Regions from separate parts of the Aneurinibacillus thermoaerophilus genome, predicted to be linked through region 3. Evidence: riboswitches for the same ligand, from Rfam matches in the RefSeq annotation. Region 3 holds a riboswitch; each other region holds the start of a gene.
What was found. A riboswitch is a leader RNA that binds a small molecule or an ion and turns the genes downstream of it on or off. The one in region 3 is predicted to bind S-adenosylmethionine.
Positions count from the first base shown of each region.

Region 1: another riboswitch for S-adenosylmethionine. It lies ahead of K3F53_RS13685 (homocysteine synthase); the one in region 3 lies ahead of cobA (uroporphyrinogen-III C-methyltransferase).
Region 2: another riboswitch for S-adenosylmethionine. It lies ahead of K3F53_RS04415 (methionine ABC transporter ATP-binding protein); the one in region 3 lies ahead of cobA (uroporphyrinogen-III C-methyltransferase).
Region 4: another riboswitch for S-adenosylmethionine. It lies ahead of K3F53_RS09730 (homoserine dehydrogenase); the one in region 3 lies ahead of cobA (uroporphyrinogen-III C-methyltransferase).

Region 1 is NZ_CP080764.1:2,631,175-2,638,359, reverse strand. It holds gene leuS (leucine--tRNA ligase) at 1-1,125, shown strand, start outside; gene comER (late competence protein ComER) at 1,319-2,155, opposite strand; gene K3F53_RS13695 (DUF2533 family protein) at 2,256-2,504, opposite strand; gene K3F53_RS13690 (helix-hairpin-helix domain-containing protein) at 2,604-3,299, shown strand; SAM riboswitch class I at 3,388-3,492, shown strand; gene K3F53_RS13685 (homocysteine synthase) at 3,597-4,895, shown strand; gene K3F53_RS13680 (deoxycytidylate deaminase) at 5,034-5,537, shown strand; gene K3F53_RS13675 (hypothetical protein) at 5,642-6,226, shown strand; gene K3F53_RS13670 (MazG-like family protein) at 6,328-6,963, shown strand; gene K3F53_RS13665 (DNA internalization-related competence protein ComEC/Rec2) at 6,966-7,185, shown strand, end outside.
Region 2 is NZ_CP080764.1:807,778-814,962, forward strand. It holds gene rbsB (ribose ABC transporter substrate-binding protein RbsB) at 1-730, shown strand, start outside; gene K3F53_RS04385 (hypothetical protein) at 800-1,144, opposite strand; gene K3F53_RS19310 (VOC family protein) at 1,348-1,485, shown strand; gene K3F53_RS04395 (EthD family reductase) at 1,795-2,094, shown strand; gene K3F53_RS04400 (PaaI family thioesterase) at 2,113-2,574, shown strand; gene K3F53_RS04405 (PaaI family thioesterase) at 2,616-3,005, shown strand; gene K3F53_RS04410 (thioesterase family protein) at 3,071-3,478, shown strand; SAM riboswitch class I at 3,790-3,900, shown strand; gene K3F53_RS04415 (methionine ABC transporter ATP-binding protein) at 4,002-4,766, shown strand; gene K3F53_RS04420 (methionine ABC transporter permease) at 4,759-5,421, shown strand; gene K3F53_RS04425 (MetQ/NlpA family ABC transporter substrate-binding protein) at 5,435-6,274, shown strand; gene K3F53_RS04430 (fatty acid--CoA ligase) at 6,297-7,185, shown strand, end outside.
Region 3 is NZ_CP080764.1:612,336-619,520, forward strand. It holds gene gabT (4-aminobutyrate--2-oxoglutarate transaminase) at 1-45, opposite strand, end outside; gene K3F53_RS03290 (efflux RND transporter periplasmic adaptor subunit) at 469-1,869, shown strand; gene K3F53_RS03295 (ABC transporter ATP-binding protein) at 1,885-2,613, shown strand; gene K3F53_RS03300 (ABC transporter permease) at 2,617-3,807, shown strand; SAM riboswitch class I at 3,943-4,040, shown strand; gene cobA (uroporphyrinogen-III C-methyltransferase) at 4,159-4,932, shown strand; gene K3F53_RS03310 (nitrite/sulfite reductase) at 4,963-6,576, shown strand; gene K3F53_RS03315 (DUF3906 family protein) at 6,607-6,810, shown strand; gene K3F53_RS03320 (sulfate permease) at 6,807-7,185, shown strand, end outside.
Region 4 is NZ_CP080764.1:1,861,748-1,868,932, forward strand. It holds gene K3F53_RS09715 (acetyl-CoA hydrolase/transferase family protein) at 1-771, opposite strand, end outside; gene speD (adenosylmethionine decarboxylase) at 991-1,392, opposite strand; gene K3F53_RS09725 (non-ribosomal peptide synthetase module) at 1,573-2,160, opposite strand; gene K3F53_RS09730 (homoserine dehydrogenase) at 2,351-3,649, opposite strand; SAM riboswitch class I at 3,745-3,859, opposite strand; gene K3F53_RS09735 (DUF1002 domain-containing protein) at 3,972-4,835, opposite strand; gene K3F53_RS09740 (YbjQ family protein) at 5,174-5,488, opposite strand; gene K3F53_RS09745 (hypothetical protein) at 5,749-5,955, opposite strand; gene K3F53_RS09750 (hypothetical protein) at 5,952-6,314, opposite strand; gene K3F53_RS09755 (glycosyltransferase family 4 protein) at 6,658-7,185, opposite strand, start outside.

The sequences.
Region 1 (7,185 bases), 1.6 Mb from region 3:
ATCGTTCCGGTACCGAAAGAAGATTTGCCCGTCATGCTGCCGGATCATGTCGTCATTGACGGAATGAGTAATCCTTTAGCTAAATCCGAAGAGTTCGTGCATACGACCTGCCCATCCTGCGGTGGGCCAGCGCGTAGGGAAACGGACACGATGGATACGTTTATCGATTCGTCATGGTACTATCTGCGCTATACAGACCCGAAAAACGACGACATTCCTTTCAATTCGAAAAAGGTGAATAAGTGGCTTCCTGTAGATGAGTACATTGGCGGTATTGAACACGCGATTTTGCACTTGCTCTACTCCCGCTTTTTCACCAAAGTATTGTATGATGCTGGCATGGTTAACTTTACCGAGCCGTTCAAGAGCTTACTTACACAGGGCATGGTGCTGAAAGACGGAGCAAAAATGTCCAAATCAAAAGGAAATGTTGTCAGTCCGGATGAAATCATTGCCAAGTACGGAGCGGATACTGGACGCTTGTTCATTTTATTCGCGGCGCCGCCGGATCGTGATCTTGAGTGGAGCGACAGCGGGGTAGAAGGAAGCTATCGCTTCTTAAATCGCGTATGGCGTATGGTGGATAGCCATGCAGAGCTTGTGGCAAGACACCCGCAGGTGAACTTGTCCGACAGCGCGGCCAAAGATTTGAACCGCACGTTACACGCGACCATTAAGAAAGTAAGTGAAGACATCGGTGAGCGTCGTCAGTTCAACACAGCAATCAGTGCCATCATGGAACTTGTAAACAAAATTTATGCGTATCCGGAAACTGCGGATCGTGGCATGCTAGCTCACGCCATTGAAACAACGGTTGTGCTGCTCGCGCCGTTCGCGCCGCACATTACGGAAGAAATGTGGCGTATGATCGGTCATGAAGATAGCGTGCACCAGCAGTCCTGGCCGAAGTATGACGCCGCCGCGCTCGTGCTTGATGAAGTGGAAATTGTCGTCCAAATCAACGGCAAAGTACGCGATAAAATGGTTATTCCAGCCAATTTGACGAAGCAGGAGATGGAGACTCTTGCTACCGAAAATGAAAAAATCAAAGAGCTGGTTGAAGGCAAGACGGTGCGTAAAGTTATCGCCGTTCCGGGCAAACTGGTAAATATCGTTGTAGGCTAGACGATACTATAGCAGCCCGGGGGTTAAAGGGCGAGAAGCTGGATTCTATTCCTGTTGAAGCTTTGAAAGATGTTCAATTAGTAGTAAATGAGAAAGCTGCTGCGGGTTTTAGCCTTAAAATTTCTGACAAATTAAAAGCAGGCGCTCAGGTCGTTAAGTAATCTTCCGAGTGCGCAAAAAACTCCTTCCTTGTTCAATGGAAGGAGTTTTTTTGGTTGGTGAACATTTCCTGAACTTCCCGTACATCTATGTTGAACTTATTGTGCGTTGCTTCAATTAAATGTTTAAACACATCCTGTGTTTCTTCATCAAGCACGTGCAAGCCGATGCCGGTTACTCCACCTGGCACGCAAACTTTGGCCTGAAGTGTCGGCAGCGAAAAACGTCCGTCTTCAAGCAGGCGGCCAAGCCCGATAATCATCTCGGTCATTAATCTTGTAGCCTGCTCCTCCGTAATGGATGCATGATCGACCGCGCTGTCAATAAAGCGTTGCATTAGAAAGCTAAAAAAAGCTGGGCCGCAGCTTACAATATCCGAGGAAATTCGTGTTTGCGATTCTTCAATCTCTATAGGCGTACTGATGGCAGAAAGAAGTGTGAGCAGCAAGGTACGATCAGTCTGGGTTAAACGGGCACCGAACGTAATGAGTGAAGCACCGCTGAGCGCTGTATTCGTAATACTGGGAATGACACGGGCCACTTTGCAAGGAATATATGCTTCTAATTGTTGCACACCGACGGAACTTGTGATAGATAGAACAAGTTTATCGGGCGTCAAATGTTCGCCAATTTCGTCGAGTACCGTCCGATATTCCAGGGGCTTGGTGCACAGAAATAGAATGTCTGCTTTTTGGGCCACATTTATGTTAGTGCTAGCCTTGATGTCCGGGTGTTTTGCCGTGAGCGCATGTAGTTTTTCCGGTGTCCGATTGGCAACAGAGATTTGGGCGGGCAGAACAGCACCAGATTCGATAAAGGCTTCAATGAGGATTGTTCCCATACTTCCCGTTCCGATAAAGCCGATATGCATCTAAATCCCCCCGGCGATTATAATTATTTAATAAGTATGAGGGGAAAGAAAGATTTAGTACACATATTTTTCTAATTATGCTAAGATAGAGATGTGGTAATTATTTACAAATATTTTGTACCATTTCTTCCGTCACAAGTTTGCGCGGCGGAAGATGGTAACGTTGCGCAAGTTGATTAATTTGTTGTGTGATGTTATTAATCTCTTCCACGCTGATTTTTTCTCCGTTCTTGCATTGCTCTACCGCTTTTTCAATCCACATTTCCCGCACCGCATCCAGTTTGCGGTAGAGCGTAATATACTCAGCTTGCCTTGCGGAGTGGGCTGAAATTGCGTGATGAACACCCATTGTTTGCAATCCTCCTTTTTTAAGTGGCGATTTTCTGAATGTTTATATAAAAAGTATAGGCAAAAAGTTAGAAAACTACAAGTAAGGGAGAGAGATGCGGTGAAAAGCTGGTTTGTAGAAAAGAAAAAATGGATCAGTATTAGTATATGTCTTTTTATTTTGGGCAGTAGTATTTATTTTTATAATTACACTCAGGAGGAAACAGAAGCAAAAACGCTTCCGTTTTCTGAGCAACAAGCGGTTACGGGCTCCTCCGTTTTCACTGCCGGGGAGAACGATCAAACGGGAGATCCCATAGAAAAAGAGGAAAGCGCGCGCTCTCCTGCGCCATCCGTTCAGGCGACTGTCGTCGTTGATGTGAAGGGCGCGGTAGCGAAGCCAGGGGTATATACGTTACCGGCTGAGGCACGTGTGTATCAGGCCATCGGGATGGCGGGCGGATTGCTTCCGGAAGCGGATGCAAAGCAAGTCAACGGAGCGCAGCGGCTTGTTGACGGCATGCTCTTATATATTCCGATAAAAGGAGAAGAGGCTCTAATCGGTACAACGGGTCTGGCATCAGCAGGAACAGCTTCTGCGCCGGGCGCACCCGGGCAGGAGGAGAAAATTAATATTAATACAGCTACATTAGAGCAACTACAAACCATTCCTGGTATTGGGCCTGGAAAAGCAGCAGCTATTATTCAATACAGGGAAGAAAATGGCCTGTTCAGAACGGTAGAGGATTTAACAAAGGTAGCAGGAATTGGTCCGAAAACATTGGAGAAAATGCGCGCCAAAATTTCTGTACAATAAAAATCTTCAAATTAAGTTGACAGGTAGGAATAGTAAGGCTATAATAAAACCAGAATCAGCTCAAGCGAGAAAATTTTATATAAGACATCTCTTATCAAGAGCGGCGGAGGGACTGGCCCGATGAAGCCCGGCAACCGGCACGTATGTGCAAGGTGCTAATTCCAGCAAAGCAGCATGCTTTGGAAGATGAGAGCGATGATACATACCTGCGTAGAATCCTCTTCTTCCAAAGAAGAGGATTTTTCTTTTGGTTGGCATCGCCGAAAACAAAGAATGATGACAGGGAGGAAAAAGAGAATGGCAGAAGAACGCAAATTCAATTTCGAGACGGTATGCTTGCACGGAGGACAGGAAGTGGACCCGACGACGCTTTCGCGCGCGGTGCCAATTTATCAAACAACTTCTTATGTATTTAAAGACACGGAGCATGCAGCCAATTTGTTCGCATTGAAAGAATTCGGTAACATTTATACGCGCATTATGAACCCGACGCAGGATACGTTTGAGAAGCGGATTGCGGAACTTGAAGGCGGTGTGGGTGCGCTTGCGGTCGCTTCCGGTCAGGCGGCAATTACGTTCTCTATTTTAAACATCGCGCATGCGGGGGATGAAATTATCGCTTCCAGCAATCTATATGGCGGAACATACAACCTGTTCGCGCATACGTTTCCGAAGTTCGGCATAACGGTGAAATTCTTTGATCCGGAAGATAAGGATGCTATTCGTGCCGCGATCACGCACAAGACAAAAGCGCTTTATGCGGAAACGATCGGAAATCCACGCGCAGATATAGTTGATTTGGAAACATTAGCGGGCATCGCGCATGAGAACGGAATTCCATTTATTGTAGATAACACGTTTGCCACTCCGTATCTTTGCCGTCCGATTGAATTTGGCGCTGACATTGTTGTTCATTCTGCTACAAAGTTTATCGGTGGTCATGGTACCTCAATTGGAGGCGTGATTGTCGACTCCGGTAACTTTGACTGGAACAATGGCAAGTTCCCAGGGTTAACTGAGCCAGATCCGAGCTATCACGGCGTAGTATACACGGAAGCAGTCGGCAATCTTGCCTACATTATCAAAGCGCGCGTACAATTGCTGCGCGACTTTGGGGCAGCGATATCTCCGTTCAACTCTTGGTTATTCTTGCAAGGGTTGGAGACGCTTCATTTACGCATGGAGCGTCATGTGGAAAATACAAAAAAAGTAGCGGAATATTTGCAAGAAAACGAACTTGTTTCCTGGGTGAATTATGCAGGGCTTGAGAGCAGTCCTTATTATGAGCGCGCAAAGAAGTATTTGCCAAAAGGACCGGGTTCCATTTTCACGTTCGGCATTAAAGGTGGGCTGGAAGAAGGCAAACGCTTTATTAACAGCCTGAAGCTTCTTTCCCACTTGGCGAATGTTGGCGATGCCAAAACGCTTGTTATCCACCCTGCAAGTACGACGCATCAGCAGCTAACGGAAGAACAACAGCGCAGTGCGGGTGTTACGCCGGATATGATTCGTCTCTCTATCGGTATTGAAGCGGTAGATGATATTATTGCCGACATTGAGCAGGCGCTTAAAGCCAGCCAACTGGTGAATGCATAATCGTAGTTTGACGGAAGCAGAATAGTAATAAGTTTTAGAAGGGGTGAGGAAGAAGACTTTCTCTCCCTTTTTTCTTTCCGGTATTCTTTTTCGCAGGTTAGAATAGTAAAGAGAAAGAAACAGAAGAGAGGGAAAGATATGAGCCCACGGAAGACATGGGATGAATATTTTATGGATTTAGCGTATATGGCCGCGACCCGGGCCACATGTCCGCGCCGTCACGTTGGGGCGGTACTAACCAAAAATAAAAAAGTGCTGGGAACGGCCTACAACGGAAGCCCAAGCGGCGTTGAGTCTTGTCTTGATGTTGGATGTATGTTGCATACCTACTATGAGGTAGACGAACAAGGGAACAGCGTTGAGAAGCAAAAATGCATTCGCACCATTCATGCAGAGCAGAATTTGCTTTTGTTTACCGACCAGGAGGAACGGCAGGGAGCCACCATCTATGTCACGGATCAGCCGTGCTGGATGTGCGCTAATTTAATCGCCAACAGCGGCATCATCGAGGTGGTCTATCATCGGATATATTTGAAAGACTATGAGAAGGTAGCACATCTTTTTGAACAGAAGCAAATTATGTTTCGTCAGTTGCTTGAGTATACGCCTCCGGCCGGGGTTCAGATAGAAATTGTAGATTAGAATATTTTTTTATAAAAAGTGTAAAAATGTGGTATGGATGATAACTAAGGGGGTAAAGATGTAGCAAGAGGATATTTTTTTGAACTATAAACGAGGTGATTTTAATGCAACCGAATGTCGCAACGATCCGTGGCGTATGTGATAATTTCCAAGCTCCTCAGGAAAGAACAGATGATGTGTATCGCATCGTGGAAGAAGCGAAATCCCGTTCCGAAATAACGGTAGAAGAAAAGAAAACGATGCAGGGCACATTGTTGCTCGGCTTTTATACGGAACACGGCGTCTTTCGTTTGGTTGTACAAGCAGGTCTGCCGATTAAAGGCCGTCTTTATATCAATGGTATTACGGAAGAGGAAATGATGAGCAATCCTCTTATTCGTCTGTTTTATGGTTCTATTTACCTGATGGGAGCGAGCGGCATGCTTCGTCTGTATGAGGAAGGAGTAAGCAGAGATATTCACTTCCGCGAGGGACGTATCTATGAAAGCAACGGATTGGGCGAGGAGAAAGAGTTGTCGAACATACTGGTGGATCAGTATATCGATCGGCAAATTTTAGAAGGTCGCATTAATTACCTGCTGGAGAAGTTGAATGATTGTATGATACATAACAAAGAACCTCACGTGCATATCATCAAGCAAGAGTTGTGTCTGCTCACTGATCAATGGAATGAGCTACAGAATTATTAGAAGGAAAGAGGAAAAAAACTTCTTCCTTTTTTTTACATTTATCTTGATTTTTATGATACAATAGAAAGAAAAAACGTATAGGGGAGAAAGGGGAAAGTAAAATGGAGATCGTACTTCCCAGGCTAAATCGACTCGTTCCTTCGCTGGAGTCGACTTTTCGCAAGCTGGTGGAAGAACAGGGAGAGCTCAGTGAAGCCATCCTTTGCTGGATGGATGAACAGGGAACACCACGGGCGCGAGAAGCGTTGCAAAACGTAGCCGGTGAATTGCTCGATGTCGCTCAAACTTGTATTTCTATGACATTTGTTCTGGAAGATTTAGCGCCTGAGGTGCGCTTGGAAGATATGATTGATGACCATCTGGCCAAACTGTTGCGCAAAGGGTATTTGGAAAGCGTAGCTGGTGATGTATATATTAAAGTGAATGAAGAAGGATTTCGGGCAATGAGTTTGCCGCGTCTTACCATTCCTGGTGTTACGCTTGACAGTACAGTATTAAATATTTCTGTCGCTATCGGGCGGTTTGCCCAATGGATCGGTAAGTTTCGCGGTGCTAGCGGAGAGAAGCGGGTTCATACAGATGAACAAATTTTAAAAGGGTGCGGTTTAAATCTTCTGCATATTGCCCAGTGTTGCTTTACAATGTTATACATATTGGAAGAGACTTTTTTGATGGATATTGATGCGCTGATGCGTGCGCATGTGGAAAAGTTGAAGAAGCGCGGGTATGTGAAATAAGAATGAGGCAACGGGCGCTTTTTTTCTGCGGTTTGTACATGCTGAGCGGGTTGGTGTGTGCTTCTCAGTTTGTCAACAGCGCCCGTTTAGGTTGCGGTTTGCTGTTAGGGTTTATAATCGTGGGGATATTGCCTGTTTTCAAGAATAAGGCATACTATAAACTTGTTGTGACGGGACTTTTGTTCTTTATCACAGGATTTTCTTGGTATTTGTGGATCGAAA
Region 2 (7,185 bases), 200 kb from region 3:
AAACAATATAAAGCTAGTAACGGTTGACGCACAGGATGACCCAGCGAAACAAATCTCGGGAATCGAAGATTTAATCCAGCGGCAGGTGGATGTCATTCTTGTAAACCCGACCGACTCCGCAGCCGTTGTGTCTGCCATTAAATCCGCGAATCATGCCAACATCCCGGTCATTACCGTTGACCGTAGCGCCGAGGGAGGCGAGGTCGTATCACACGTAGCTTCCGACAACGTAGAAGGGGGCAGAATGGCGGCTAAATATTTGCTTGAAAAAATCGGAAAACAAGGCAATATCGTTGAACTTGAAGGAATTCCAGGTTCTTCCGCGGCACGGGAGCGCGGCAAAGGTTTCCATGAAATCATTGACAAAGAAAAAGGTGTGAAAGTGGTGGCCAAGCAGCCGGCCGATTTTGACCGCGCGAAAGGTATGAGTGTTATGGAAAACATTTTGCAGGGGAATAAGGATATTAAAGCCGTATTTGCTCATAATGATGAAATGGCGCTAGGGGCTCTGAAAGCGATTCAGGCTGCTGGATTGAAGGATGTAGTTGTTGTTGGCTTTGATGCAACGGATGACGCAGTGGCTGCGGTGAAAGAGGGCCGCATGAGCGCGACTGTCGCGCAGAAACCCGAGCTTATCGGCAAGCAAGCGGTTGAACTTGCGAAGAAAGTAGCAAACGGCGAAAAAGTAGAGAAAAATGTGCCAGTGGAGCTTGAATTGATTAAAAAATAACGAATAGAATGATGAAAAATCCCCGGTTTCGGTTCGTAGCGGCCAATCCGGGGATTTTTTGATGCTTTTTTAATATTCATTATTTTGCAAAAGGGAATTTCTGTGCATATATGCCCGTTCAAATGAACCGCTGGAGGAATAGATGCTGTCTTTGTAATCTTCATACCATCTGCGGATAAGTTCCAGCTTTTCGCGGTCGGATGCCTTTTTTAAATAGAGTAGTTTTGCTTTTTCATCAGGCGGCATGTTGTCAGTAACTTCGGCTTTTTCAGCAGCGAACAGTTGGTTCATGTTGCTGATAAAGAAATTGAACATATATTTTTGCGTAATCTCAAACGCATATTCTTCCGGATGTCCCTTGTCGCGTCGTTCGCAGTAGACGCCCAGCAGATCCGGTTCCTCAAACATTGCCATATTGTTCTCCCCTTCATGTCCTTTTGCTTTTACTATAACAGAAAGTAAAACCGTATAAAAAGTCGGCCACTGTCGCTTTGTTCAACATGTAAAGCGGAGAAGTCAAAGTAAAGGACTAGACTTGCCCAAAATAAGAAACAAAATTACCATTTAGTGATAGAAAAAGAGAAGGGATTCAAAAATGAAAAGGGCAGGAGATACAAATGATTAAAAAAATCGAACACGTAGCATTGATTGTTTCCGATATGGATCGTTCCATTGCGTTTTATTCATCGATGTTTGGGTACAGGGTATGCCTTCGCGGTCAGAACGCGGTGCGCGAGATGGCGTTTTTGTACTGATTGCTCATTACAAGGCGAAGGGAATTGTTTTTAACACTGAGAAACCGAAACCGACGCTTGGAGGCGGTCGGATGATTTTATTTTATGGCCCGGATCGAGAGCTCTTGCAATTCGTTGAACCGGGCCAGCGGGAGCGGTAGCATTCGCTTGAACGGTAAGTTCAACATAGTGGCTATATTAATAATTTTTCTTAAAATATTGACGATTGGCTGTTTAAAACGATATAATTTCTGATAAATAGTACGATTTTAAAACGTAATATTATATTTTTATGATATTAAGGTATTGATTTTTTATGGAGGGGATACGATGGTTAAGCTGATCGCGATTTACAAAAAGCCGGAAAATGTAGAGGAATTTGATAAACATTACAAAGAAGTACACGCGCCGCTCGCGGAAAAAATGCCGGGTCTTCTAAAGCTGGAAGTTAATAAAATTTATGGCTCTCCTGCAGGTGACAGCAATCTTCATTTGATTGCAGAAATGTATTTTGAAACAAAAGAAGCGCTTATGAACGCGCTTTCTTCTCCGGAAGGAAAAGCAGCAGGCAAAGATTTAATGGGCTTTGCTGGCAAGGTTGTATCCATGCACTTCGCGGAAGTAGTATAGGAGAAAGGTTTAAAAAGCATGTTGAGTGAAACGGAAACACATCGCAGGTACCGGGAACAAATCACTCGGTATGTGAGTCGCGATCCGTACGCGCGCCATTTAGGAATCCGGCTGGTTGAACTTGGAGAGGGAACGGCTGTGGCGGAAGTAGACGTGCGTGAGGAAATGTTGAATGCGCATGGCACAACACATGGAGCCGTCATTTTTGCGCTGGCTGATTTTGCGTTTGCTGCGGCCTGCAATTCATATGGACGTCCATGCGTGGCGTTATCGATGAACGTTCAGTATATGGCTCCAAGTGGAAAGGGCGCACGGTTACGTGCAGTAGCGACAGAAAAGAAAAAAACAGCACGCGCCGGTTTTTACCAAATCGAGGTGGAACACGACGGCGAAAGCATCGCTCTGCTTGACGCGGTCGCTTACCGCAAGAGTGGGTTTTTTCTTGAGGAAATCGGACAGAACGCAGCTAATGAAGAGTAACAGGACGCGTTGGCAGCGCTGGATTGGCAGGAGAGACTACCATGAAATCAAACAATCGTTTTAACCAATATCTTGGTATTGAAATCGAGCACCAGGACGAAAATAGCTGCACGGCAGTGCTTCATATTCGCCCGGAATTGTACAATAGTATCGATGGAGTGGTGCATGGCGGAGTGACAAGCACGCTTGCTGATGTGGTCATGGGGCACGCGGCCGCGCCTCATGTTAACGGTGTGCAGCAGTGCGTAACATTGGAGAGCAAAATCAACTATTTGGCGCCTGCTAGGGGAAATAAGCTGATCGCACAATCTAGGGTAATCAAGCGCGGAGGCCGTACTATTATCATGCAAGCGGAAGTGCGCACGGACGATGGGGAGCTGGTTGCCGTCGCGCTTGGCACATATGCCCGTGTAAAGACAACTCCACAGTGATGTGGAGTTGTCTTTACATTCGTATAAGAAAGTATATGTTGCTTTATAAGGAAGGAGAAGAACGGGTGAAAGGATTACAACCGGGAGAGACAGAGACGTTGGAAATTGTCGTGCAGGACGATATGCGTCCTACGTTTGACGGCAACGTGGTTCACGATGTAATGTCGACCGTGACTATGATTTATTATATGGAAAAAGTCGGACGCCATGTTATTTTGCCTTACCTTGAAGAGGGGGAGGAAGGAGCCGGATACGAAATTCAGGTTAAGCACATTGGGCCTGCGGTGGTGGGGCAACGGGTAAAATTTACAGCCTTATGTACGGAAGTTACTCCGAAGCGAGTCGTTTGTGAAGTGACCGCGGAAACATCAGAAAATATTGTTGGTACCGGAATTTTTACACAGGCGATTTTTAAAAAAGAAAAAATGGAGGCACGTATCACGGAGTTACGGCAAACCATTGCACAAAAATAATGAAACAGGAAGACCGTGGAATTTTCAATCGCGGTCTTTTTTATCGGATCATTAACAACCTTATCAAAACAAATATTGCTACTATTCGATATAGTATTAAGAATTAAATGTAAATTTATTGACCGCGAAAATATACAGCTACTATAATCAATATAAATATGGTGTTATCTGCATATACAATGATAAACTGTGATGGTTTTTATATGTCTCAGCAATGTAGGAGAAAATTAAAAAATCTATAATTCCTAGTTGACATTATGGTTTAATGTGTTAGAATAAAATCAACAAATTGAAAAGGCAAATGATTAGGACTCTTATCCAGAGAGGTGGAGGGACTGGCCCAGTGAAGCCTCGGCAACCATCAAAGAAACTCTTTGACACGGTGCCAATTCCAGCAGCGCTCGCGCGCTGAAAGATGAGAGGTCCGGCAAACTTGTGATGAGTGTACGCCGACCTCTTGCAGCGCAGGAGGTCGTTTTTATTTCCCCTTGTGCAATCTAGGAGGAATAAAGGAGTGAGGAGTATGATTAAATTACAGAGTATTAGTAAAAGTTATACCACACCGAACGGGACATTTCAGGCAGTAGCTCCAACGTCGCTGCATGTGGAGCCAGGGGATGTGTACGGTATTATCGGGTTCAGCGGTGCTGGTAAGTCAACTTTGCTTAGACTGGTTAATTTGCTGGAGCGACCGGACGAGGGAAAGGTATATGTGGATGGTCAGGAGTTAACCGGTCTATCAAATCGAGAGCTGCGCAAAGCGCGCCAGTCCATCGGCATGATTTTTCAGCATTTTAATCTGTTGAATAATCGGACGGTGGCGGACAATGTGGCGTTTCCGCTAGAAATAGCCGGTCTTCCAAAAGAAGAGAGAAAAAAAAGAGTACAGGAGTGCTTGGAGATTGTAGGGCTGGCCGAGAAGGTGGACAGCTATCCTGCCAAGTTGAGCGGGGGACAAAAGCAGAGGGTCGCTATCGCCCGGGCGTTGGCCAGCCGGCCGAAAGTGCTGCTATGTGATGAGCCTACCTCAGCGCTTGATCCGCAGACGACGCGTACCATTTTATCTTTTCTTAAAGAAATCAACCAAAAGCTAGGCGTAACGATTCTCATCGTCACGCATGAAATGAGTGTAGTGAAAGAGATTTGCAACAAAGTAGCAGTCATGGAAAGAGGTCATCTCGTCGAAAAACTTTCGCTTTCTGAACGGGAAGTAAAGCCGAAAACTGAAATCGCCCAGCTATTATTCGAAGAGGAAACAGGCAAGGAGAGAGGGATAGCCAATGTTTGATAATGTGATTGCTTTATTGCCGGAAATTGGGGTTTCTATCGTAGAAACTTCTATTATGGTCGGCATTTCAATAGGCTCAGCGCTTTTGCTTGGCATGCCGCTGGGGGTTCTGCTTTTTCTGACAGGTAAAGGACAATTGCTGGAAAGCCCCATTTTATTTCGAATTTTAAGTTCGCTCGTTAACATTGTCCGATCGTTTCCCTTTCTTATTTTGCTCGTGGCATTGATTCCGTTGACGCGAACATTGGTCGGAACGACGATCGGTCCGGTGGCTGCGGCTGTTCCGTTGTCGATTGCAGCCATTCCATACTTTGCACGTCTGGTGGAGCAATCGCTTCGTGAAGTTTCGAGAGGAGTTATTGAAGCCGCGGTGGCAATGGGGGCGTCTACATATCAGATTGTTTGGAAAGTGTTATTGACAGAAGCGCGCGCTGGGCTTACGCTCGGACTCACAGTATTGATTGTCAGTTTTCTTTCCTATTCTGCGATGGCCGGCGTTGTCGGAGGCGGAGGGATCGGGGATTTAGCGATTCGCTTCGGCTACTACCGATTCCAGACGGATGTTATGATTGTGACCGTGCTTTTATTGGTGGTGCTTGTACAAGTCATTCAATTTGCGGGCAATCGTCTTGCACATTATCTTGATAAACGTTAAGGGAGAGATCTTTGTGAAACAAAAACCGTTTATTCTTATTGCATTAATTTCATTAATAGTAATCTTTTTGACAGCTTGCGGAGGACAAGAGAGCGAAACGGCAACAGGAAAAACGCAGGGGAACAGTAAAGAACTGGTTATTGGTGCGACGGCGGGGCCGTATAGTGATCAGGTGCGTTTAGGAATTAAACCTATTTTAGAAAAAAAAGGATACAACGTGAAGATTGTTGAGTTCAACGATTACGTGCAGCCGAACCAGGCGCTGGCTGAAGGTTCGCTGAATGCGAATGTGTTTCAACATGTCGTGTATTTGCAGAACTTTGCGAAAGAGCATAACTTGGATATTCAAGATGTTATCCAGGTTCCGACGGCTCCGATCGGCATTTACTCGCATAAGCATAAAACACTGGAAGAAGTGCAGCCGGGAGCGACCGTTTCGCTTCCGAATGATCCTACTAATCAGGCCCGCGCGCTTGTCATGATGCAACATTTCGGTTGGATCAAGTTAAAAGAAGGTGTAGATCTGCTTCGCGTATCGGAAAAGGATATCGTGGAGAACAAGAAAAATATCAAGCTCCTGCCGCTGGAAGCAGCCCAGCTTCCGCGCTCGCTTGAAGACGCAGACTACGCATTTGTCAACGGGAACTTCGCCATCGCATCGGGCTTGAAACTTACGGAAGCGCTGGCGCTCGAAAAGATTCCGGATCAATATATGAACGTGGTCGCTGTGAAAACGGCGGACAAAGACAGCCAGTTTGTTAAAGATTTAATCGAAGCATATAAATCTCCGGAGTTTAAAGAAGTTATCGAGAAAGAATTCCAGGGATTTGTCAAACCTGATTATTTAAAATAAGCACATAGGGGGGAAGAAAACGATGAGCACAACAATCGGAGATGTTCTTGAATGGTCAGTCCGTAATTTTCCGGATAAAATTAGCTTAATTTATGAATACGAAACGAAGCATCACCGCTGGACATATACAGAATTGAATCAAAAAGTAAACCAATTTGCCCGGGCGCTTAAGCGCCTGGGTGTCCAAAAGGGTGACGTTGTTTCTTCCTTCTTATATAATACGAGCGAGTTTGTGGTTACATTGTTTGCGACGGCAAAAATCGGCGCCATTTTTAATCCGATTAACTATCGGCTAGCTGCACATGAATTGCAATATATCCTACAGGATGGAAAAGCAAAAGTATTGTTATATGAAAGACAGGGCTCAGACGTGGTGGAGAAAGCGCGTGAGCTTGGGAATCCGGTCGAACATTATATATATGTGGATGAACCGTTGACAGAAGGAGCGCTTGGATTTTACGAACTGCTTGAAGCAGAAGATGTTTCCCGTCCGGAAGTGGAGGTATCGGAAACCGATTATTGCATTATGATGTACACAAGCGGTACTACCGGACGCCCGAAAGGCGTACTTCACACGCATCGCAGCAAAATTCATCATAATTTTATGATGATGCAATGCATGGGCCTAACAAAGGATGACATTGGTCTTGCCGCCGCGCCGCTCAACCATACGGCGGAATTGCATACTTCTTTCCTGCCGCGTGTGCAGGTGGGAGCGACTAATGTGCTTTTGCACCATTTTGACGCTTCCCGTGTGCTGTACACGATCGAAAAAGAAAAAGTCACGCATATGTTCGCGGCACCAACAATGGTCAATATGTTGCTGTATGCCGACGATTTTGAAGCGTACGATTTATCATCATTGCGTCTGCTCGAATACGGCGGAGCGTCCATGGCTCCTGTCCTTATCC
Region 3 (7,185 bases):
CGGACCTGGCAGTTCTGTTTTTACATGAGCGAATTTGTATCCCATTTGTGTACCTCCCTGGCAGATAGAATATATGAAAAATGATTCATGTACGTTCTGTATATTTCATTAAAGCAAGAGGCGTGCCAAGCTAAAAAAAGATATAATTATTGGGAAACGAAGGAAGTCGGCAGTAAAGTTGAGTCATTTTTGACTTTTATATAAGTCTTTTTTGACTTAAATCTGAGTTTATCATGTATCGATATGAAAGCGAATGGTTTTATTGCTAAAAAGTTTGTGTTGGTTTTGCAGGGATGGAAATTTTTTGCAAGTATTAGTCGTTATATGGTCGATAGATTATGGAATGTGTCACAAAATTGCGTGCCATGGGTTCTATAAATTGTACGTAGTCTTTGATATTTCGACTTTCATATTTCAATATAAATGTCGAAGCATCGAAGATGATAGCATAGAAAGGGAGAAGGAGAAGTGCGAAAGAAAATATGGATTGGTGTTATTACAGGGGTCATAGCAATAGGGGGATATATCGTCTATTCGGCGTACGTACCACGCAGCGTGGAAGGAACGCCGGTGTCGCTTGCTACCGTTGTGCAAAAAGATATGGAAAGTCGTATCATGACTACCGGTAAAGTAAAGATGGAACAAGAAATGACGGTATACGCAGGGGCGAGCGGAAAAATTGTTGCTTTGCATGCAGCGGAGGGAGCGCCGGTGAAAAAAGGTCAGATATTAGGTGAGATTTATACGGAGGATATAAAAAACCAATTAATTGATATAGACAGTCAATTGATAGATATGGATGAGCAGGCGAGGGATGTCGATAACCAGGTTGCCGATACTTCAGCGCAAATCGCCGAAAAAAAGGCGGAGTTAGCGAAATTGCAAGCTGCGAATGATGCCATTGAAATTGCGAAAGCGGAAAACGGGATTCGTCAAGCCGAGCAAGAGCTTGAACAAGCGAAGCGAGAATACGCCCGCATCAAAACGCTTGTGGAGAGCGGAGCTGAAAAGAAGCAGGAATTGGATAAAGCGAGCGACCAGATAAAACAGGCTGAATTTAAGCTGAAAACGTCGCAATATGAACTGGCAGAGAAGAAAAAAGGGCCGAAGCGGGAAGAGGTCACCGCTTTGCTGGTATCGATTGCACAGCTTGAAGAGAAGAAGAAGCGGACGGCGACGAAAAAAGAGAGCATTGCGAGCAAAAAACAAAAAATCGAAGAGAAAAGGCAGCAGTTGCTTGCCCAGAGAAATGACGCGCTTATCGTGGCTCCTATCGACGGAACCGTATTGACGCAAAAAGCGAAGGCGGGCGAATATACGACAAAAGGCAATGAACTATTGAAAGTGGGAACGACACAAAATATATACGTGGAAGCGGAAATTGCGGAAGCTGATATCGGCAAAGTGCGCGTCGGTCAGAAAGCTAAGCTGGAAGGAGGCGCGTTAGGCAAACAGGTGGCCGAAGCTCATGTGGTAAGCATCTCACCGGTAGCGATAGAAGCCGCCACACAGAAAAGCGGACAGCAGAGCGAACGGGCCAAAGTGGCGGTGAAGCTGGCATTGGACAAACCAAATGAGCTTTTGCGCCCCGGCTTTCGGATAGATGTAACGATTGTGCACCAAAGCGCGAAACAGGCGCTGCAAGTACCGATCGAAGCGGTGCAGAAGAACGGCGGGAAAGCGTTCGTCTGGATAAATGAGAACGGTCTGGCGAAGAAGAAGGCGGTTGTCACCGGAATGGAAAACGAATTGTTTGCCGAAGTTAAACAAGGTTTGAAAGCGGGCACGAAAGTTATCACCAATCCGGGGCCGCAATTAAAGGAAAATGAGCCGGTTATGGAAGCGAATGTTCCCGGAGAAGCGAGATAAAAGGGGCGGTACAGCATGGTAAAAGTAGAGAATATGTCCAAAGTGTACCGCACAGGCGGTGGCGATATTTATGCGATGAAGAATGTTTTCGTAACGGTTGAAAAAGGGGAATTTGTCGCTATTATGGGACCATCCGGTTCGGGAAAATCGACATTTATGAACATGATTGGCTGCCTGGATCGACCGACGAGCGGGCTGTATCATTTAGACGGAATGGAAGTAACGAATTTGTCGGATAAGCAGCTTGCCCATGTACGTAACCAAAAAATCGGTTTTGTTTTTCAAACCTTTCATCTTTTGCCGCGTTCAACCGCACTGCGCAATGTTGAATTGCCGCTGATTTATGCCGGGGTCGGAAGAAAGGAACGGACGGAACGGGCGCGTGCGGCTCTTGCGCGTGTCGGGCTCGACGAACGTATGAATCATATTCCGAATCAGTTATCAGGCGGACAGCGGCAGCGGGTAGCGATTGCGCGCGCGCTCGTAAATGAGCCGGCGATTGTGCTGGCTGATGAGCCAACCGGGGCGCTTGATTCGCGGACAAGCATTGAAATTATGGACATTTTCCAACAGTTAAATGAACAAGGAACGACTATTATTCTTGTTACGCATGAACCGGATATCGCATGCTATGCGAAGCGGTTAATCCGCTTCCGCGACGGCCAGGTAGTCGCCGATGACCCCGTGAGGGATCGATTATTCGCGTCGCAACAACTGGCGTCGGAGCGCCAACAGGAGGTGTAATCTATGCGTTTGCTGGAAAGCTTAAGCATGGCTTTGGACGGTTTGCGCGCCAATAAGCTGCGTTCTTTTCTAACGATGCTGGGGATTATTATTGGTATCGCGTCTGTCATTGCGGTTATGACGCTTGGGAAAGGGGGCGAAAGTGCGGTCGTGCAGCAGGTAAGCAAGTTCGGCCAAAATAAATTTATGGTATATACCCGCTACGATACGGAGGAGCCTGAAGATCCGAACGCGCTTACTTTGGAAGATGCGGAATATTTGCCGCAGGTGAGTCCGTACATTTCCGCTGCCGTAGCCAACTCTTACGTAGGCAATACGGAGCTTTACTGGCTCAATAAGAAGAAAACCGTCGAAGTAAGGGCGACGACGGCCCAGCTTCCGGCTGTACAACCCACGCTCCACATGGTGCAAGGCCGCTTTTTTACCGACGAGGATGATAAAAACCGCCGACCGGTTATCGTATTGGAAGACGGAGCAGCTCAGGAATTGTTCGGGACGGAAAACCCGATCGGTCAGCGCGTGCGTTTTAACGATCGGAGCGTAGTGGTGATCGGCGTATTTAAGCAGGAGAAAGTAAGCTTTGATTTTTCCAAAGCAAAGAGCGCGTTTGTTCCGTTTCGTTTTGCGAATGAGCTGTCTGAAAACCAAACGGTAAGCAACATTGAAATGACCGCCATTTCCAAAGAAGCATTGCGGCCTGCGATGAAGCAGGTCAAGGATTATTTGAACCGCAAGCATAACCATAAAGATTACTATGAAGTTTTAAGTATGGAAGACAATATTAAAGAGTTTTCGCAAATGACTGGAATGATTACCCTGATTTTTAGCATTGTAGCTGGCATTTCCCTCGTGGTGGGCGGCATTGGCGTGATGAATATTATGCTTGTGTCCGTGACGGAACGGACAAGAGAAATCGGAATCCGCAAAGCGCTTGGAGCGCAGCGGAAAGATATTTTGCTTCAGTTCCTACTGGAGTCGATGATTTTGTCGTTAATCGGCGGCTTAATCGGAGCATTGCTTGGTATTGGTATATCAGCTATCGGCTTTTCCTATGCTAATATACCGCTTTTGATTTCATGGGAGACCGTTTTGCTTGCATTTTCCGTGTCCAGTTCCATCGGGATTTTCTTCGGATTGTATCCTGCTAACAAAGCGGCAAAGCTAAATCCGATTGAGGCGTTGCGTTATGAATAAGAAGCGGGCTGCTCTTTAACTCTGAAGCCTCTTTGCATAATGAATGAGAGGATTTTTTTGAAAAGTATTGTCTTTTTAGAAAAAGCCGAGTATAATCAAATTTAATAAATCCGATCAATATAATATGAATTCTCTTTCTTATCCAGAGAGATGGAGGGACTGGCCCAATGAAATCTCGGCAACCTAATTCGGTTAGGTGCCAATTCCAGAAAGCACACGCTTGAAGATGAGGAAGAGGGGATCGTAGAATATAAGCCCTTCTTCTTTAATGAAGCAGGGCTTTTTTAATTAAATTAAACATATAAAACAAATTTTATTAATATTATTTTTGGAAAAAAAGGGGATGGTTATATGGTGGCAGGTAAAGTGTATCTTGTGGGTGCCGGGCCAGGCGATCCAAAGTTGATTACAGTGCGTGGGCTTGAGCTTCTACAACGGGCGGATGTGATTGTATATGACCGTCTGGCCAGTCCAAAGCTGCTTGATTATGCAAAAAAGGAGGCTGAATGCATTTATTGCGGAAAAGAGACAAATCACCATTCGTTATCCCAGACGGAAATTAACGAGATCATTGTGGCGAAGGCTGTGCAAGGGAAAGAGGTTGTTCGTTTAAAAGGGGGTGATCCATTTGTTTTCGGGCGCGGTGGGGAAGAAGCGGAAGCCTGTATCGCGGCCGGCATCGACTATGAAGTTGTGCCGGGCATTACATCGGGTATCGCTGCTCCGGCTTATGCAGGAATACCTATCACGCACCGTGATTATTCATCCTCCGTCGCGTTTGTGACTGGCCACAAAGCTGTAGAGAAGGAGCAAAGTGGTATTCAGTGGGAGAAGTTGGCCACTGCGGTAGATACGCTGGTATTTTACATGGGGGTCGGCAATTTGCCGGAAATTGTGAAAAATCTTCATAAGTACGGCCGGGCCAAAGAGACACCTGTGGCACTTATCCGCTGGGGTACATGCGAAAATCAGGAGACGCTTATAGGTACATTGGAGACGATTGTAGAGCAGGTACAACAGGCACGCTTTCGTTCTCCGGCAGTGATTGTCGTAGGCGAGGTTGTCCGCCTGCGGGAGCAGTTAGCTTGGTATGAACAACAGCTGCGTCAAGTCATTATTGCATAATATTCGCTGAGATGAGAGGAGAGAGTATGAATGAGTTATACACCAATATGGGCACAAAATAAGGAGAAATTGAATAAAACAGAATTAATAAAACTGGAGAAAGATGGACTGGATGTTATTGAGGACATTTATCGTTATGCGAAAACTGGTTTTGAATCCATTACGCCGGATGATATGGATCGTTTTAAGTGGGCAGGTGTATATCAGCAGCGCCCGAAAGACGGGTGCTTTATGATGCGTGTCCGGGTTCCGTCCGGAAATCTTACGTCCGAGCAGGCGCGCACGCTTGCGAGTATCGCGCATGATTATGGCAGGGATTTAATCGATATTACGACACGTCAGGCGATTCAGTTTCACTGGTTGCGGATCGAAAATTTACCGGACATTTTTGAACGGTTGGCTGCCGTCGGATTGTCCTCATTTGAGGCGTGCGGCGATTGCCCGCGTACGATTGTTGGCAATCCGCTTGCGGGGCTCGATCCGTACGAATTAATAGATACGACCCCGCTTGTGAAACAGTTGTCCGATACGTTTTTAATGAACCGGGATTTTTCCAACCTGCCGCGCAAATATAAAATTTCGATTTCTAGCAATATTTATAATGCCGGTCATGCCGAAATTAACGATCTGGCGTTTACCCCGGCCACGAAAGTAATCGCTGGCAAGGAAATCATCGGTTTTCATGTCTGGGTTGGCGGCGGACTATCGTCCCGTCCGTATTTGGCTCAACAGCTCGATGTATTTGTGCGACCGGAAGAAGTCGTGAAGGTAGCGGTCGGCGTTACAACGATTTTCCGTGACTATGGATACCGGGAGAAGCGTCATCACGCACGCTTGAAATTTCTTGTCGCTGATTGGGGAGCGGAGAAGTTTCTTGCCAAGTTAAAAGAGCTTGTCGGCGAGCTGGAGACGCGGGGCGAAGATAAGATTAAGGGATGGAATGCAGGATATTTTACCGGTATTCATAAACAGCGCCAGGAAGGGTTGAGTTATGTTGGTCTGTCCGTTCCGGTAGGACGTATGTCGGCACAGGAATTGGAAGAACTGGCGCATCTCGCCGATGAATATGGTAATGGCTCACTGCGTACATGCAATTCGCAAAATATCATAATTACCGGCATACCGGATGAAAGAGTGGAAGAACTGTTGCAAGAAAAAGTGTTGGAACGTTTGACACCGTATCCGAAGAATTTTACTGCTTTCGCCGTTTCTTGCACCGGCAATGAATTCTGTAATCTTGCGATCGTTGAAACGAAAGAAAGAATGCGCCAATTGGCGGAATATCTAGATGAACATGTGGAGTTGGATGAACCAATTCGCATGCATATGGTCGGTTGTCCGAACTCATGCGGTCAGCGGCAAATTGCTGACATTGGCTTTCAGGGAGCGCTTGTTAAAACGGAAGACGGCATGAAAGATGCGTTCGATATTTTCCTTGGCGGTACGCTGGGCCCGAACGCGAAATTTAACGAAAAGCTGAAAGGACGCGTGCTTGGCGAGCAACTGCACCGGGTCGTGTTGCCGTTGCTTGCCTATTATAAGGAAGAAAAGCGGAACAAGGAAAGCTTCTTTGATTTCGTACAGCGTGTTGGAATTACACCGTTCCAAGAGAGGCTGGATGCGGCTCTGAAACAGTTGGTATAAAGGATGCCTGGGCATAGGAGAGGTGAGGCGATGTTTATCTATAGATTTGAGATATTGTTTAGGGATGGGGGAACAGCTGCCGTTGTAGTCATACATGAAAATGAAGAAAAAGCGTTCCGCAGCGCCCAGAATCAAATTGAACGCTATTTTTTGCCGCCGAGGCCGGTTGCGGAGATAGCCATTGTAGAAAAAAAGCCGGCTGGAACGGGCCGGGGGTATGTGATCGAGCCATGATTCTGACGTGCGCGGCCATTGCCATTGCCCTGTTTTTCGCGATGAATATCGGCGCCAGCGGTACAGCCGCTGCGATGGGCGCGGCGTATGGCGGGGGAGCTATTCAAAATAAGAAGCTCGCAATGCTGATTGTAGGTGCAGCTGCTTTGCTCGGTGCTGTGTTAGGTGGAGGCGAAGTAGTGAAAACAATCGGGGGAGGTATCATCTCTTCCTCTATTCTCACTGTGGAGATTGTAATAATTATTCTGGCCTCAGCGACACTCACGCTGTTTATAGCAAATCTGATGGGGGTTCCCCTGTCAACGAGTGAAGTGACGGTTGGTTCGATTGTCGGCATCGGGCTCGCGTACAAATCCTTATTCGTCAGCAAACTTG
Region 4 (7,185 bases), 1.2 Mb from region 3:
TTTCTTTTCAATACCGTTGACGATTCCTTGCTCCGCTAGATCAACAATACCGTCCGTTATAAGCTCTGTATGAATACCGAGATTTTTATGATCTTGCAAAAACCCGATAATCGCGTTCGGAATGGCACCGATTCCTACTTGCAACGTCGCTCCGTTCGGAATCCGTTCCACCACATAGGCAGCAATTTTGCGGTCGATATCGGTCACTTCCTTTTCTTTTACCTCGTACAGCGGATAATCTACTTCAATGTAGCCAAGAATCTGGCTAATATGTATCTGATTCGATCCGAAGGTACGCGGCATGTTTGGATTCACTTCAAGGAAAAACGGTACTTTTCCAATAAAGGAAGCAACATAGTCAGCCTGCGTACCAAGCGAGAAATATCCGTGCTCATCCATCGGCGCGGCAGCGGCCAGCACGAGCGACATTTTCGTTGTTTCCCGTAATAGACGCGGTACCTCATGAAAATGATTGGGAACAAGATCGCATTCGCCAGCAAGAAACGCTTTGCGCGAGGCGCCGCTTAAGAAATACGCAACATGGCGCAAATGTTTCCGGTATTTTCCGTGAATGTAGTCGCGCTCTTTAAGCGCATGCATCTGGTGAATACGCACGTCGAACCAGCGCTCCGCATGTTTCTCAATCGTATCCAAAAGCACGAGCGGCTCACCGTTCGCGAGCGGAACAATAATGTCATCCCCGCTCTTGATGTACGCTAATACATCTTGTGGCGTTTTTCGTTTGTTCTCCAAATCAATGAACTGATCCATTCATTCAACCTCCATATATACAGTTAACTTGATATATCAGCATCGTATTTTCTTACCACAGGGCGAATATCAAAACATCAAAAACTGTACAGCGAGTATTTTTCCTTTATTCATCATAAATGCCAAAGCTTATGCAAGCAACCAATTTTCTGTTAAGAATAAGTGAAAAGTCCACCCCGCAGTTTCAGGGTGGACTTTCTTCTATACCGTTATTTTCTTTTACATGTTTTGCTTTTGCTTCGTGATTTCAGATTCCAAAACCTGCAGCTCGCCCATACCACGAATCAGCTTACGGGTATAGAGCTTTTCGGGCTGCAAAATGTTGACCATATATTCGATCGCAAGTTCCGGATCAACCGTCTCGCCACACGTGTAGCAATCGAGCGCAGCAAACCCTTTTTCCGGATATGTATGAATCGAAATATGGCTTTCAGATAATAGAACCAGTACTGTTGCCCCTTGCGGTTCGAATTGCTTCGATTGTACGGACAAAACCGTAGCACCGCAGGCCTCCGCAGCTTCAACAAGATGATGCTGCAAAAACTCCGCACTGTTCAACTTTTCAAAATCGACACCCCAAGTATCAATCGCAACATGTCTTCCGAAAGTAGAATATTCCACTTTTCGGTCCCCCCTCCTAGCAATTTTGTGTTGAAAATCTCGCTAGGACCTACGTCATTCACTATATTTCGAGGAGAAACTTCCTTGAGTGAATCCTGGTTCCTAATCTTTTCACAACAAAGAAGATAGCATGTTTCTAAAAAATTTGCAACAGTTTCTTATGGATACTTGGGAAACTTTTTACGCTTCTAATACAAACAATTGATGAGAGAGCGTAGCTAACTGACGATCCACCTCTTCCGTTGGCAAATGTGCTGCTTGGCGTTGATTGCGAAAATCGAGCAACTGATCAATATGCACCCTAAGCCATGCGATTTGATCTTCAGCGCCCTGCGCTTCGTATAGACGCTGCAAGTCTCCTACCGTATCCCGGTATTCAAAGACAAGCGTTTCGCTATCTCCTTTCCGTTCGATAATTTTCATAACTTTCCCTTCTTTGTAATGATAAATCATCGTATACGTTGGATATACCCGATAAACGACAGCGTCCCCTTTAAAGCGGCGCACAGCCTGGCGCATTTGGTTCGCCAATTTGGCGTCCCGAATAGTATACCTGCCCTCAAAAGTGTACATATTTCCGATCAGTTTAAAGGATAGGGGGATTTCTTTTTCCCTATCAAACAGTACGATTTCCTTTTCACCATTGTCATACACTCGAACTTCTGTCTCAAACTCTGCACATTGAAACATTTCGATAAAAGATTGCAACTGCCAAGTACTTAATTCAAGCACAAGCTTCTTGTATTCGGTGGCTACTCGTTGAGCCATACAAATCTCTCCCATATATTTTTTCCTATCGTAATTATTATACCGAAAAGCTATATCTATTCTCCAATCGCTTATACAATAGAAAAAGTAAGGATAGAAGAGAAACAAAAAGATAATTTCGCTAAATAGCTGTTGATTCTTGTCTATATCCGTTATATTATGAAAAATTACATTTTTGTTTACCTGACATTTATTTTACCAGTACTGCGGCATCTTCTCTTGCTGCGCTCAGCCGTTCGTCTAACACCGGGCGAAGCTTGAGTTCCGCCTGTAAGTCGTCGGCCAATGCTTTCAACGCGTACACATCCGGATTGCTGATTACGGCAGCTACATGTACTTCGCTCCCACTGCTAACTGTTTCCACCGCGTGCAAAAACCCTTCTCCACCTGATAAAAAGGAAATCAGACGAATTTTCTGACTGTCATTCGTTTGTTTTGAAAAGGTAAAGAACGCCAGCACCACTTTTTCCACACCTGTGCTTTGCTCCACGTCTTCTCTCATGAGCCCCTCTTTATCGGGTGTAAATGTCCAACCACGAACAATGTTTAACATATCTTCCACAATCGCGCTTCCTGTAGGCAGCGCTCCTGCTCCCTTTCCGGTAAATGATACATCTCCAACTACATCGCCGGTAATAAAAACACCATTGCATTCATTTTTAACTCCGGAGAGTGGATGAGCGTACGGCACCAACGTCGGCACAACCCGTAAGCAGCATCCTGCGTCCGTGCGTTCTGCGGAAGCAAGCAACTTAATACGGTATCCCAGCTTCTCACATACTTTCATCTCTTCACCGGTTATGGACGCAATTCCTTCGCGCTCCTGTTCCAGTACCGGGGTGTCGGGGCCGAAGCACAGATTAGCTATAATCTGAATTTTGTTAAATGCATCATACCCTTCTACATCCGCCGTAGGATCAGCCTCTGCAAAGCCAAATTCCTGTGCCTGTTCCAGCGCTTCTTGATATGTGAGTCCTTCTTCTTCCATCTTGGTTAAAATATAGTTGGTCGTACCGTTTAAAATACCGTATACACGCGTAATCCGGTTTGCCTTTAATAGCTGGCTTAACGCATTTAAAATTGGAATGCCGCCACCTACGCTCGCTTCGTATAGGAGCGAAACACCATTTTTGTCAGCCAGCCTGTGCAAATGTGTGCCATAGGCAGCGATCATTTCCTTATTCGCAGATACAACGTGGCACTTCCGTTCAATCGCTTGCTCGATATAACCGAGTGCGGGGGAAATCCCGCCCATCGCATCAATCACAATCTCCGGATTTTTCTCCCAAATGGTTTCGATCTCTGTAGTCAAAAGTTCCCGTTTTACTTTCACGCGGCGCGGCTTTTTAACATCGCGCACCAGAACGCCTACCACTTCAAACTTGACCCCCGCCTGCTTTTCGATTCGTGTAGCATGTGTATGTAAAATCGTCATAACTCCTGAACCGACTGTACCCAACCCAAGTAACGCAATTTTCCAAGTTTTCATAACGTATCCCTCCCAAAATCTATAACCTGCGAAATAAAAAACCCTCTTCCAGAGAAGAGGGCTGTTGGACCATATCGATCCGCAACACGTTCCTCCTCTCATCTGCCAAAGCTTATACACAAGCTTTGATGGAATTAGCACCTTTCAGGCTTTTGCCTGCGGTTGCTGAGGTTTCATCGGGCCATTTCCCTCCGCCTCTCTGGATAAGAGTTTTCCGTTTCGTTCGCTATTTAATTGATTTAAAAATTATACTATCGTGTTTTTCCGCGAATGTCAAATATTTGTACAAGCTTTTTTTATGGTTTTCCGCCAGAGATTCAAGCTACTTGAACCAAGAGAGAATTTGCTCGATCAAATGTTTCAAAAATAAAAGCATTTCCTGTACGAGCGATTTTGCTTCCGGGTTGTTATTCAGGAACTCTTGAATTTTTCCTTTATAGCTTGAAACCTGCTCCAGCGTTTTGTTCCAGTCAATATCTAAATTTTGGATTTTACGTAGAATGCTGACGAGGGATTCAATCTCCGCGTCGGAAAGATTCAGTCCCATCTGATCCGCTACGCTGCGAATCATTTCGCGCAATTGGTCGTCAGACAATTTACTCGTCTGTTTGGCCAGTTCCGCTTTCAGGCGTGTCAGAAGCTCAGCCGCTTTTTCTTTATCGCCGATCGTCTCACCGATTTTCGCGGTGGTGACCATCTCTTCGTTTGCCACTTTTTTCTGCGTTTCATCAATTTTTTTCCCGGTTACCGTTTCATACGCCTTCATAATTCCTGTCAGCGCAGCCGTGCCAGACACCGGGAACGGGGCATCAATTTTTACAATCGCGTCTTTTACACCCGCCGTCGCCAATGCGTTTTCGTACATGGCTTTGCTAACCCAGGTAATATTGTTTGTTTCAACCACAATCCCCTTGCCAGGTTCAGCGATTTGAATCATCGCCGACGAAATGGCACGGGTACCGATCACGCTTTTACTGAGCAAACCTTCCAGATATTTATGCTCCTCCGCGTTAGTGACGGTAATTTCTTGCGCGTTCGGCGCATTAAACCTGCTTTTGATTTGTTCTTTCTGCGCCGGTTTTAAATCCTGGCCAAGCGTGATAATGGTGTCACCCACCGCAGCGTCCGCATACGCGGTCGCAGTCGTCAGGATAAAAAGAAGTAGGGCTAAAAGCAGCCTCCTCACTTCTATTCACTCCTCCCCATCTGAAATGATATCCCATCTGAATTATAGCACAGAGAAGAAAAACAGCCAGAGCTGTGCGCATATACATGCGACAATGGAGTCATTTCACCCGCGCAGCGCCGACTCCATCAAGAGTTCCCTGTTTCTAACCAACAATTATGTCGGTTAACTAACTTACAGCCAAACTATAATCGGTAAAAACAAACAAGTCAACTCCCTAAAGAAGTGGTGGTTTACTCTCAAACACGATACAATATGTTATTTATCGTTTTTATATGCGTATATGCGGTAGCGAAAAAGAGGGTGTCCCACCACTTTTGGGGACACCCTCATAGATCTTATCTTACTTTTACCGCTGTTCCTGTAGCGATACACATCATCATACCATCGCGCAACGTTTCAAAATCTAAATCTACCCCAACAACCGCGTCGGCTCCCATCGCTCGCGCTTTATCTGCCATCTCTTTCAAAGCAATTTCCCGCCCCTCCGCGAGTTTGCTTTCATACGCGCCGCTACGACCACCGATAATGTCTGTAATCCCGGCCAAAAAATCCCGTACCACGTTTGATCCCATGATGGCCTCGCCTGAAATCACACCCAGGTACTCCTGAATTTCTCTTCCTTGAATCGTCGGCGTTGTCGTAATGATCATACCATGATTCCTCCCTTAACAAGTGTGCGCCTTACAAAGCGTTCACTATGTTTTACGGTTCACTTACCGTATCGTTTCAAAAATCTGGCTCACATGAAACATTCGCGAACAAGCGCATGGAAAGTTTCCCTTTTCTAACTATTAAAAAAAAAGCACATATTCCTGTATCCATTCAAAGAAATATGTACTTTCGTGAACTCCCCACCACTTAGCTATCGCTTGAAGAGGAGACTTCTTGGCTGTTCAGTTAAACAGGCCTGTCAGTGTAGTCGTTCTCTGACCATTTGTACATCCGTAACCGGGGCCTGGCACGCAAAATTTTCACACACGTACACAGTCGCTTTGCCCTTTCGAGCGGTTTTATCGGTGAGCAGCGGGGCAAGCAGCAGCAATTTCTCACGTGTTTCATCCGTCACAACCGATACGACGCTGTTCGGTATGAAGTGCGCTCGAATTTCCTGAATCATCTCCTCTGCCACCTTTTTATCCGGCGCCGCAATAATAATTCCTTGGTTGGTCCAAACAGGAACTGAATCGCCATCATGAAATGGGCATGTGCCTGTGGATAAAGAGAAATCTCCCCAGCAAACGCCGAGATTTGTTCGCTGGAAAGACGCATAATATCGTTTTTTCCCGTCAGGCGTGCCAATCTAAGCAGATTCATCGCTGTTACCGAGTTGCCGGACGGCATCGCTCCATCATATAATTCTTTCGGTCGAACCAGCAATTGTTCGCCGTCACTGCCGTAGAAATAAAAGCCACCCTCTTCATTGTCCCAGAAGAGCGCAAACTGCTTCTCCTGAAGCTGAAGCGCGATCGAACACAAACTGTAAAAGCTTTGGATAAAATATTAAATATCCTTTCTAAACAAGAATACAAATTTGTTACAATTTCTGATCTAGTCCATCAAAACCTAAAAGAAAACACACAAAAAATGGAGAACCCATACCCCTCCATTTTTTGTGTGTCAGTTACCTAATCCCCACCATGTTTTTAAATTGCTGTATTGTAGTGGTTGAAAGAATTCCGTAGCGCGGAATTTCAAAAGGCGGAGTGCCTGGTTGAACTTTGCCGGGACGAGTGGTAAAAGCCATTGTATACCCTGCTTTTTTAAGCAATTGAATAGTACCCTCAACAGTTTAAGTACTTGTTCGTAGTTTAATAGGAACTTATGGAGAGGGCGGAATAAGGGAAGCATAGGTGTTCAATAATGTTTTTGTAACTTGCTCGATCCCAAAATTTTCCTTAATAAAAAGGCGGTTTTGTCGTCCCCAAATCAATCTTTGTCTCTTTGAAGTAGAAAGAACCGTTTTTATATTTTTTGCGAGGAGAGAACTCGTGCATGGCTGAATAGAATTATGATCACCAAAGTAGTAATACCAGGCTTGCTGAAGGTTGTTAGGATATAGAGTACCAAAAAAACCATGCCGTCCTGCAGAAACGACCAGACGAGAACATGCCATCGCCTCCAGGGCGACACGTCCTGTGCCAACGACACAGTTACTGATTGAATATAAAGAACTCATCATGGTATATTCACCTAAAAAATGAATAAATTTGTATTTAGATTTACCTTGAACTTTTTCTATCATTTTTTTAATCTCACCATCATGAAAGCCCTTCCCAGCAATAATCAAATGCAAAGAGGGAAAATATCTTTTGCGTAAATAACAGCAGGCTTGAATAACCTGTTTACA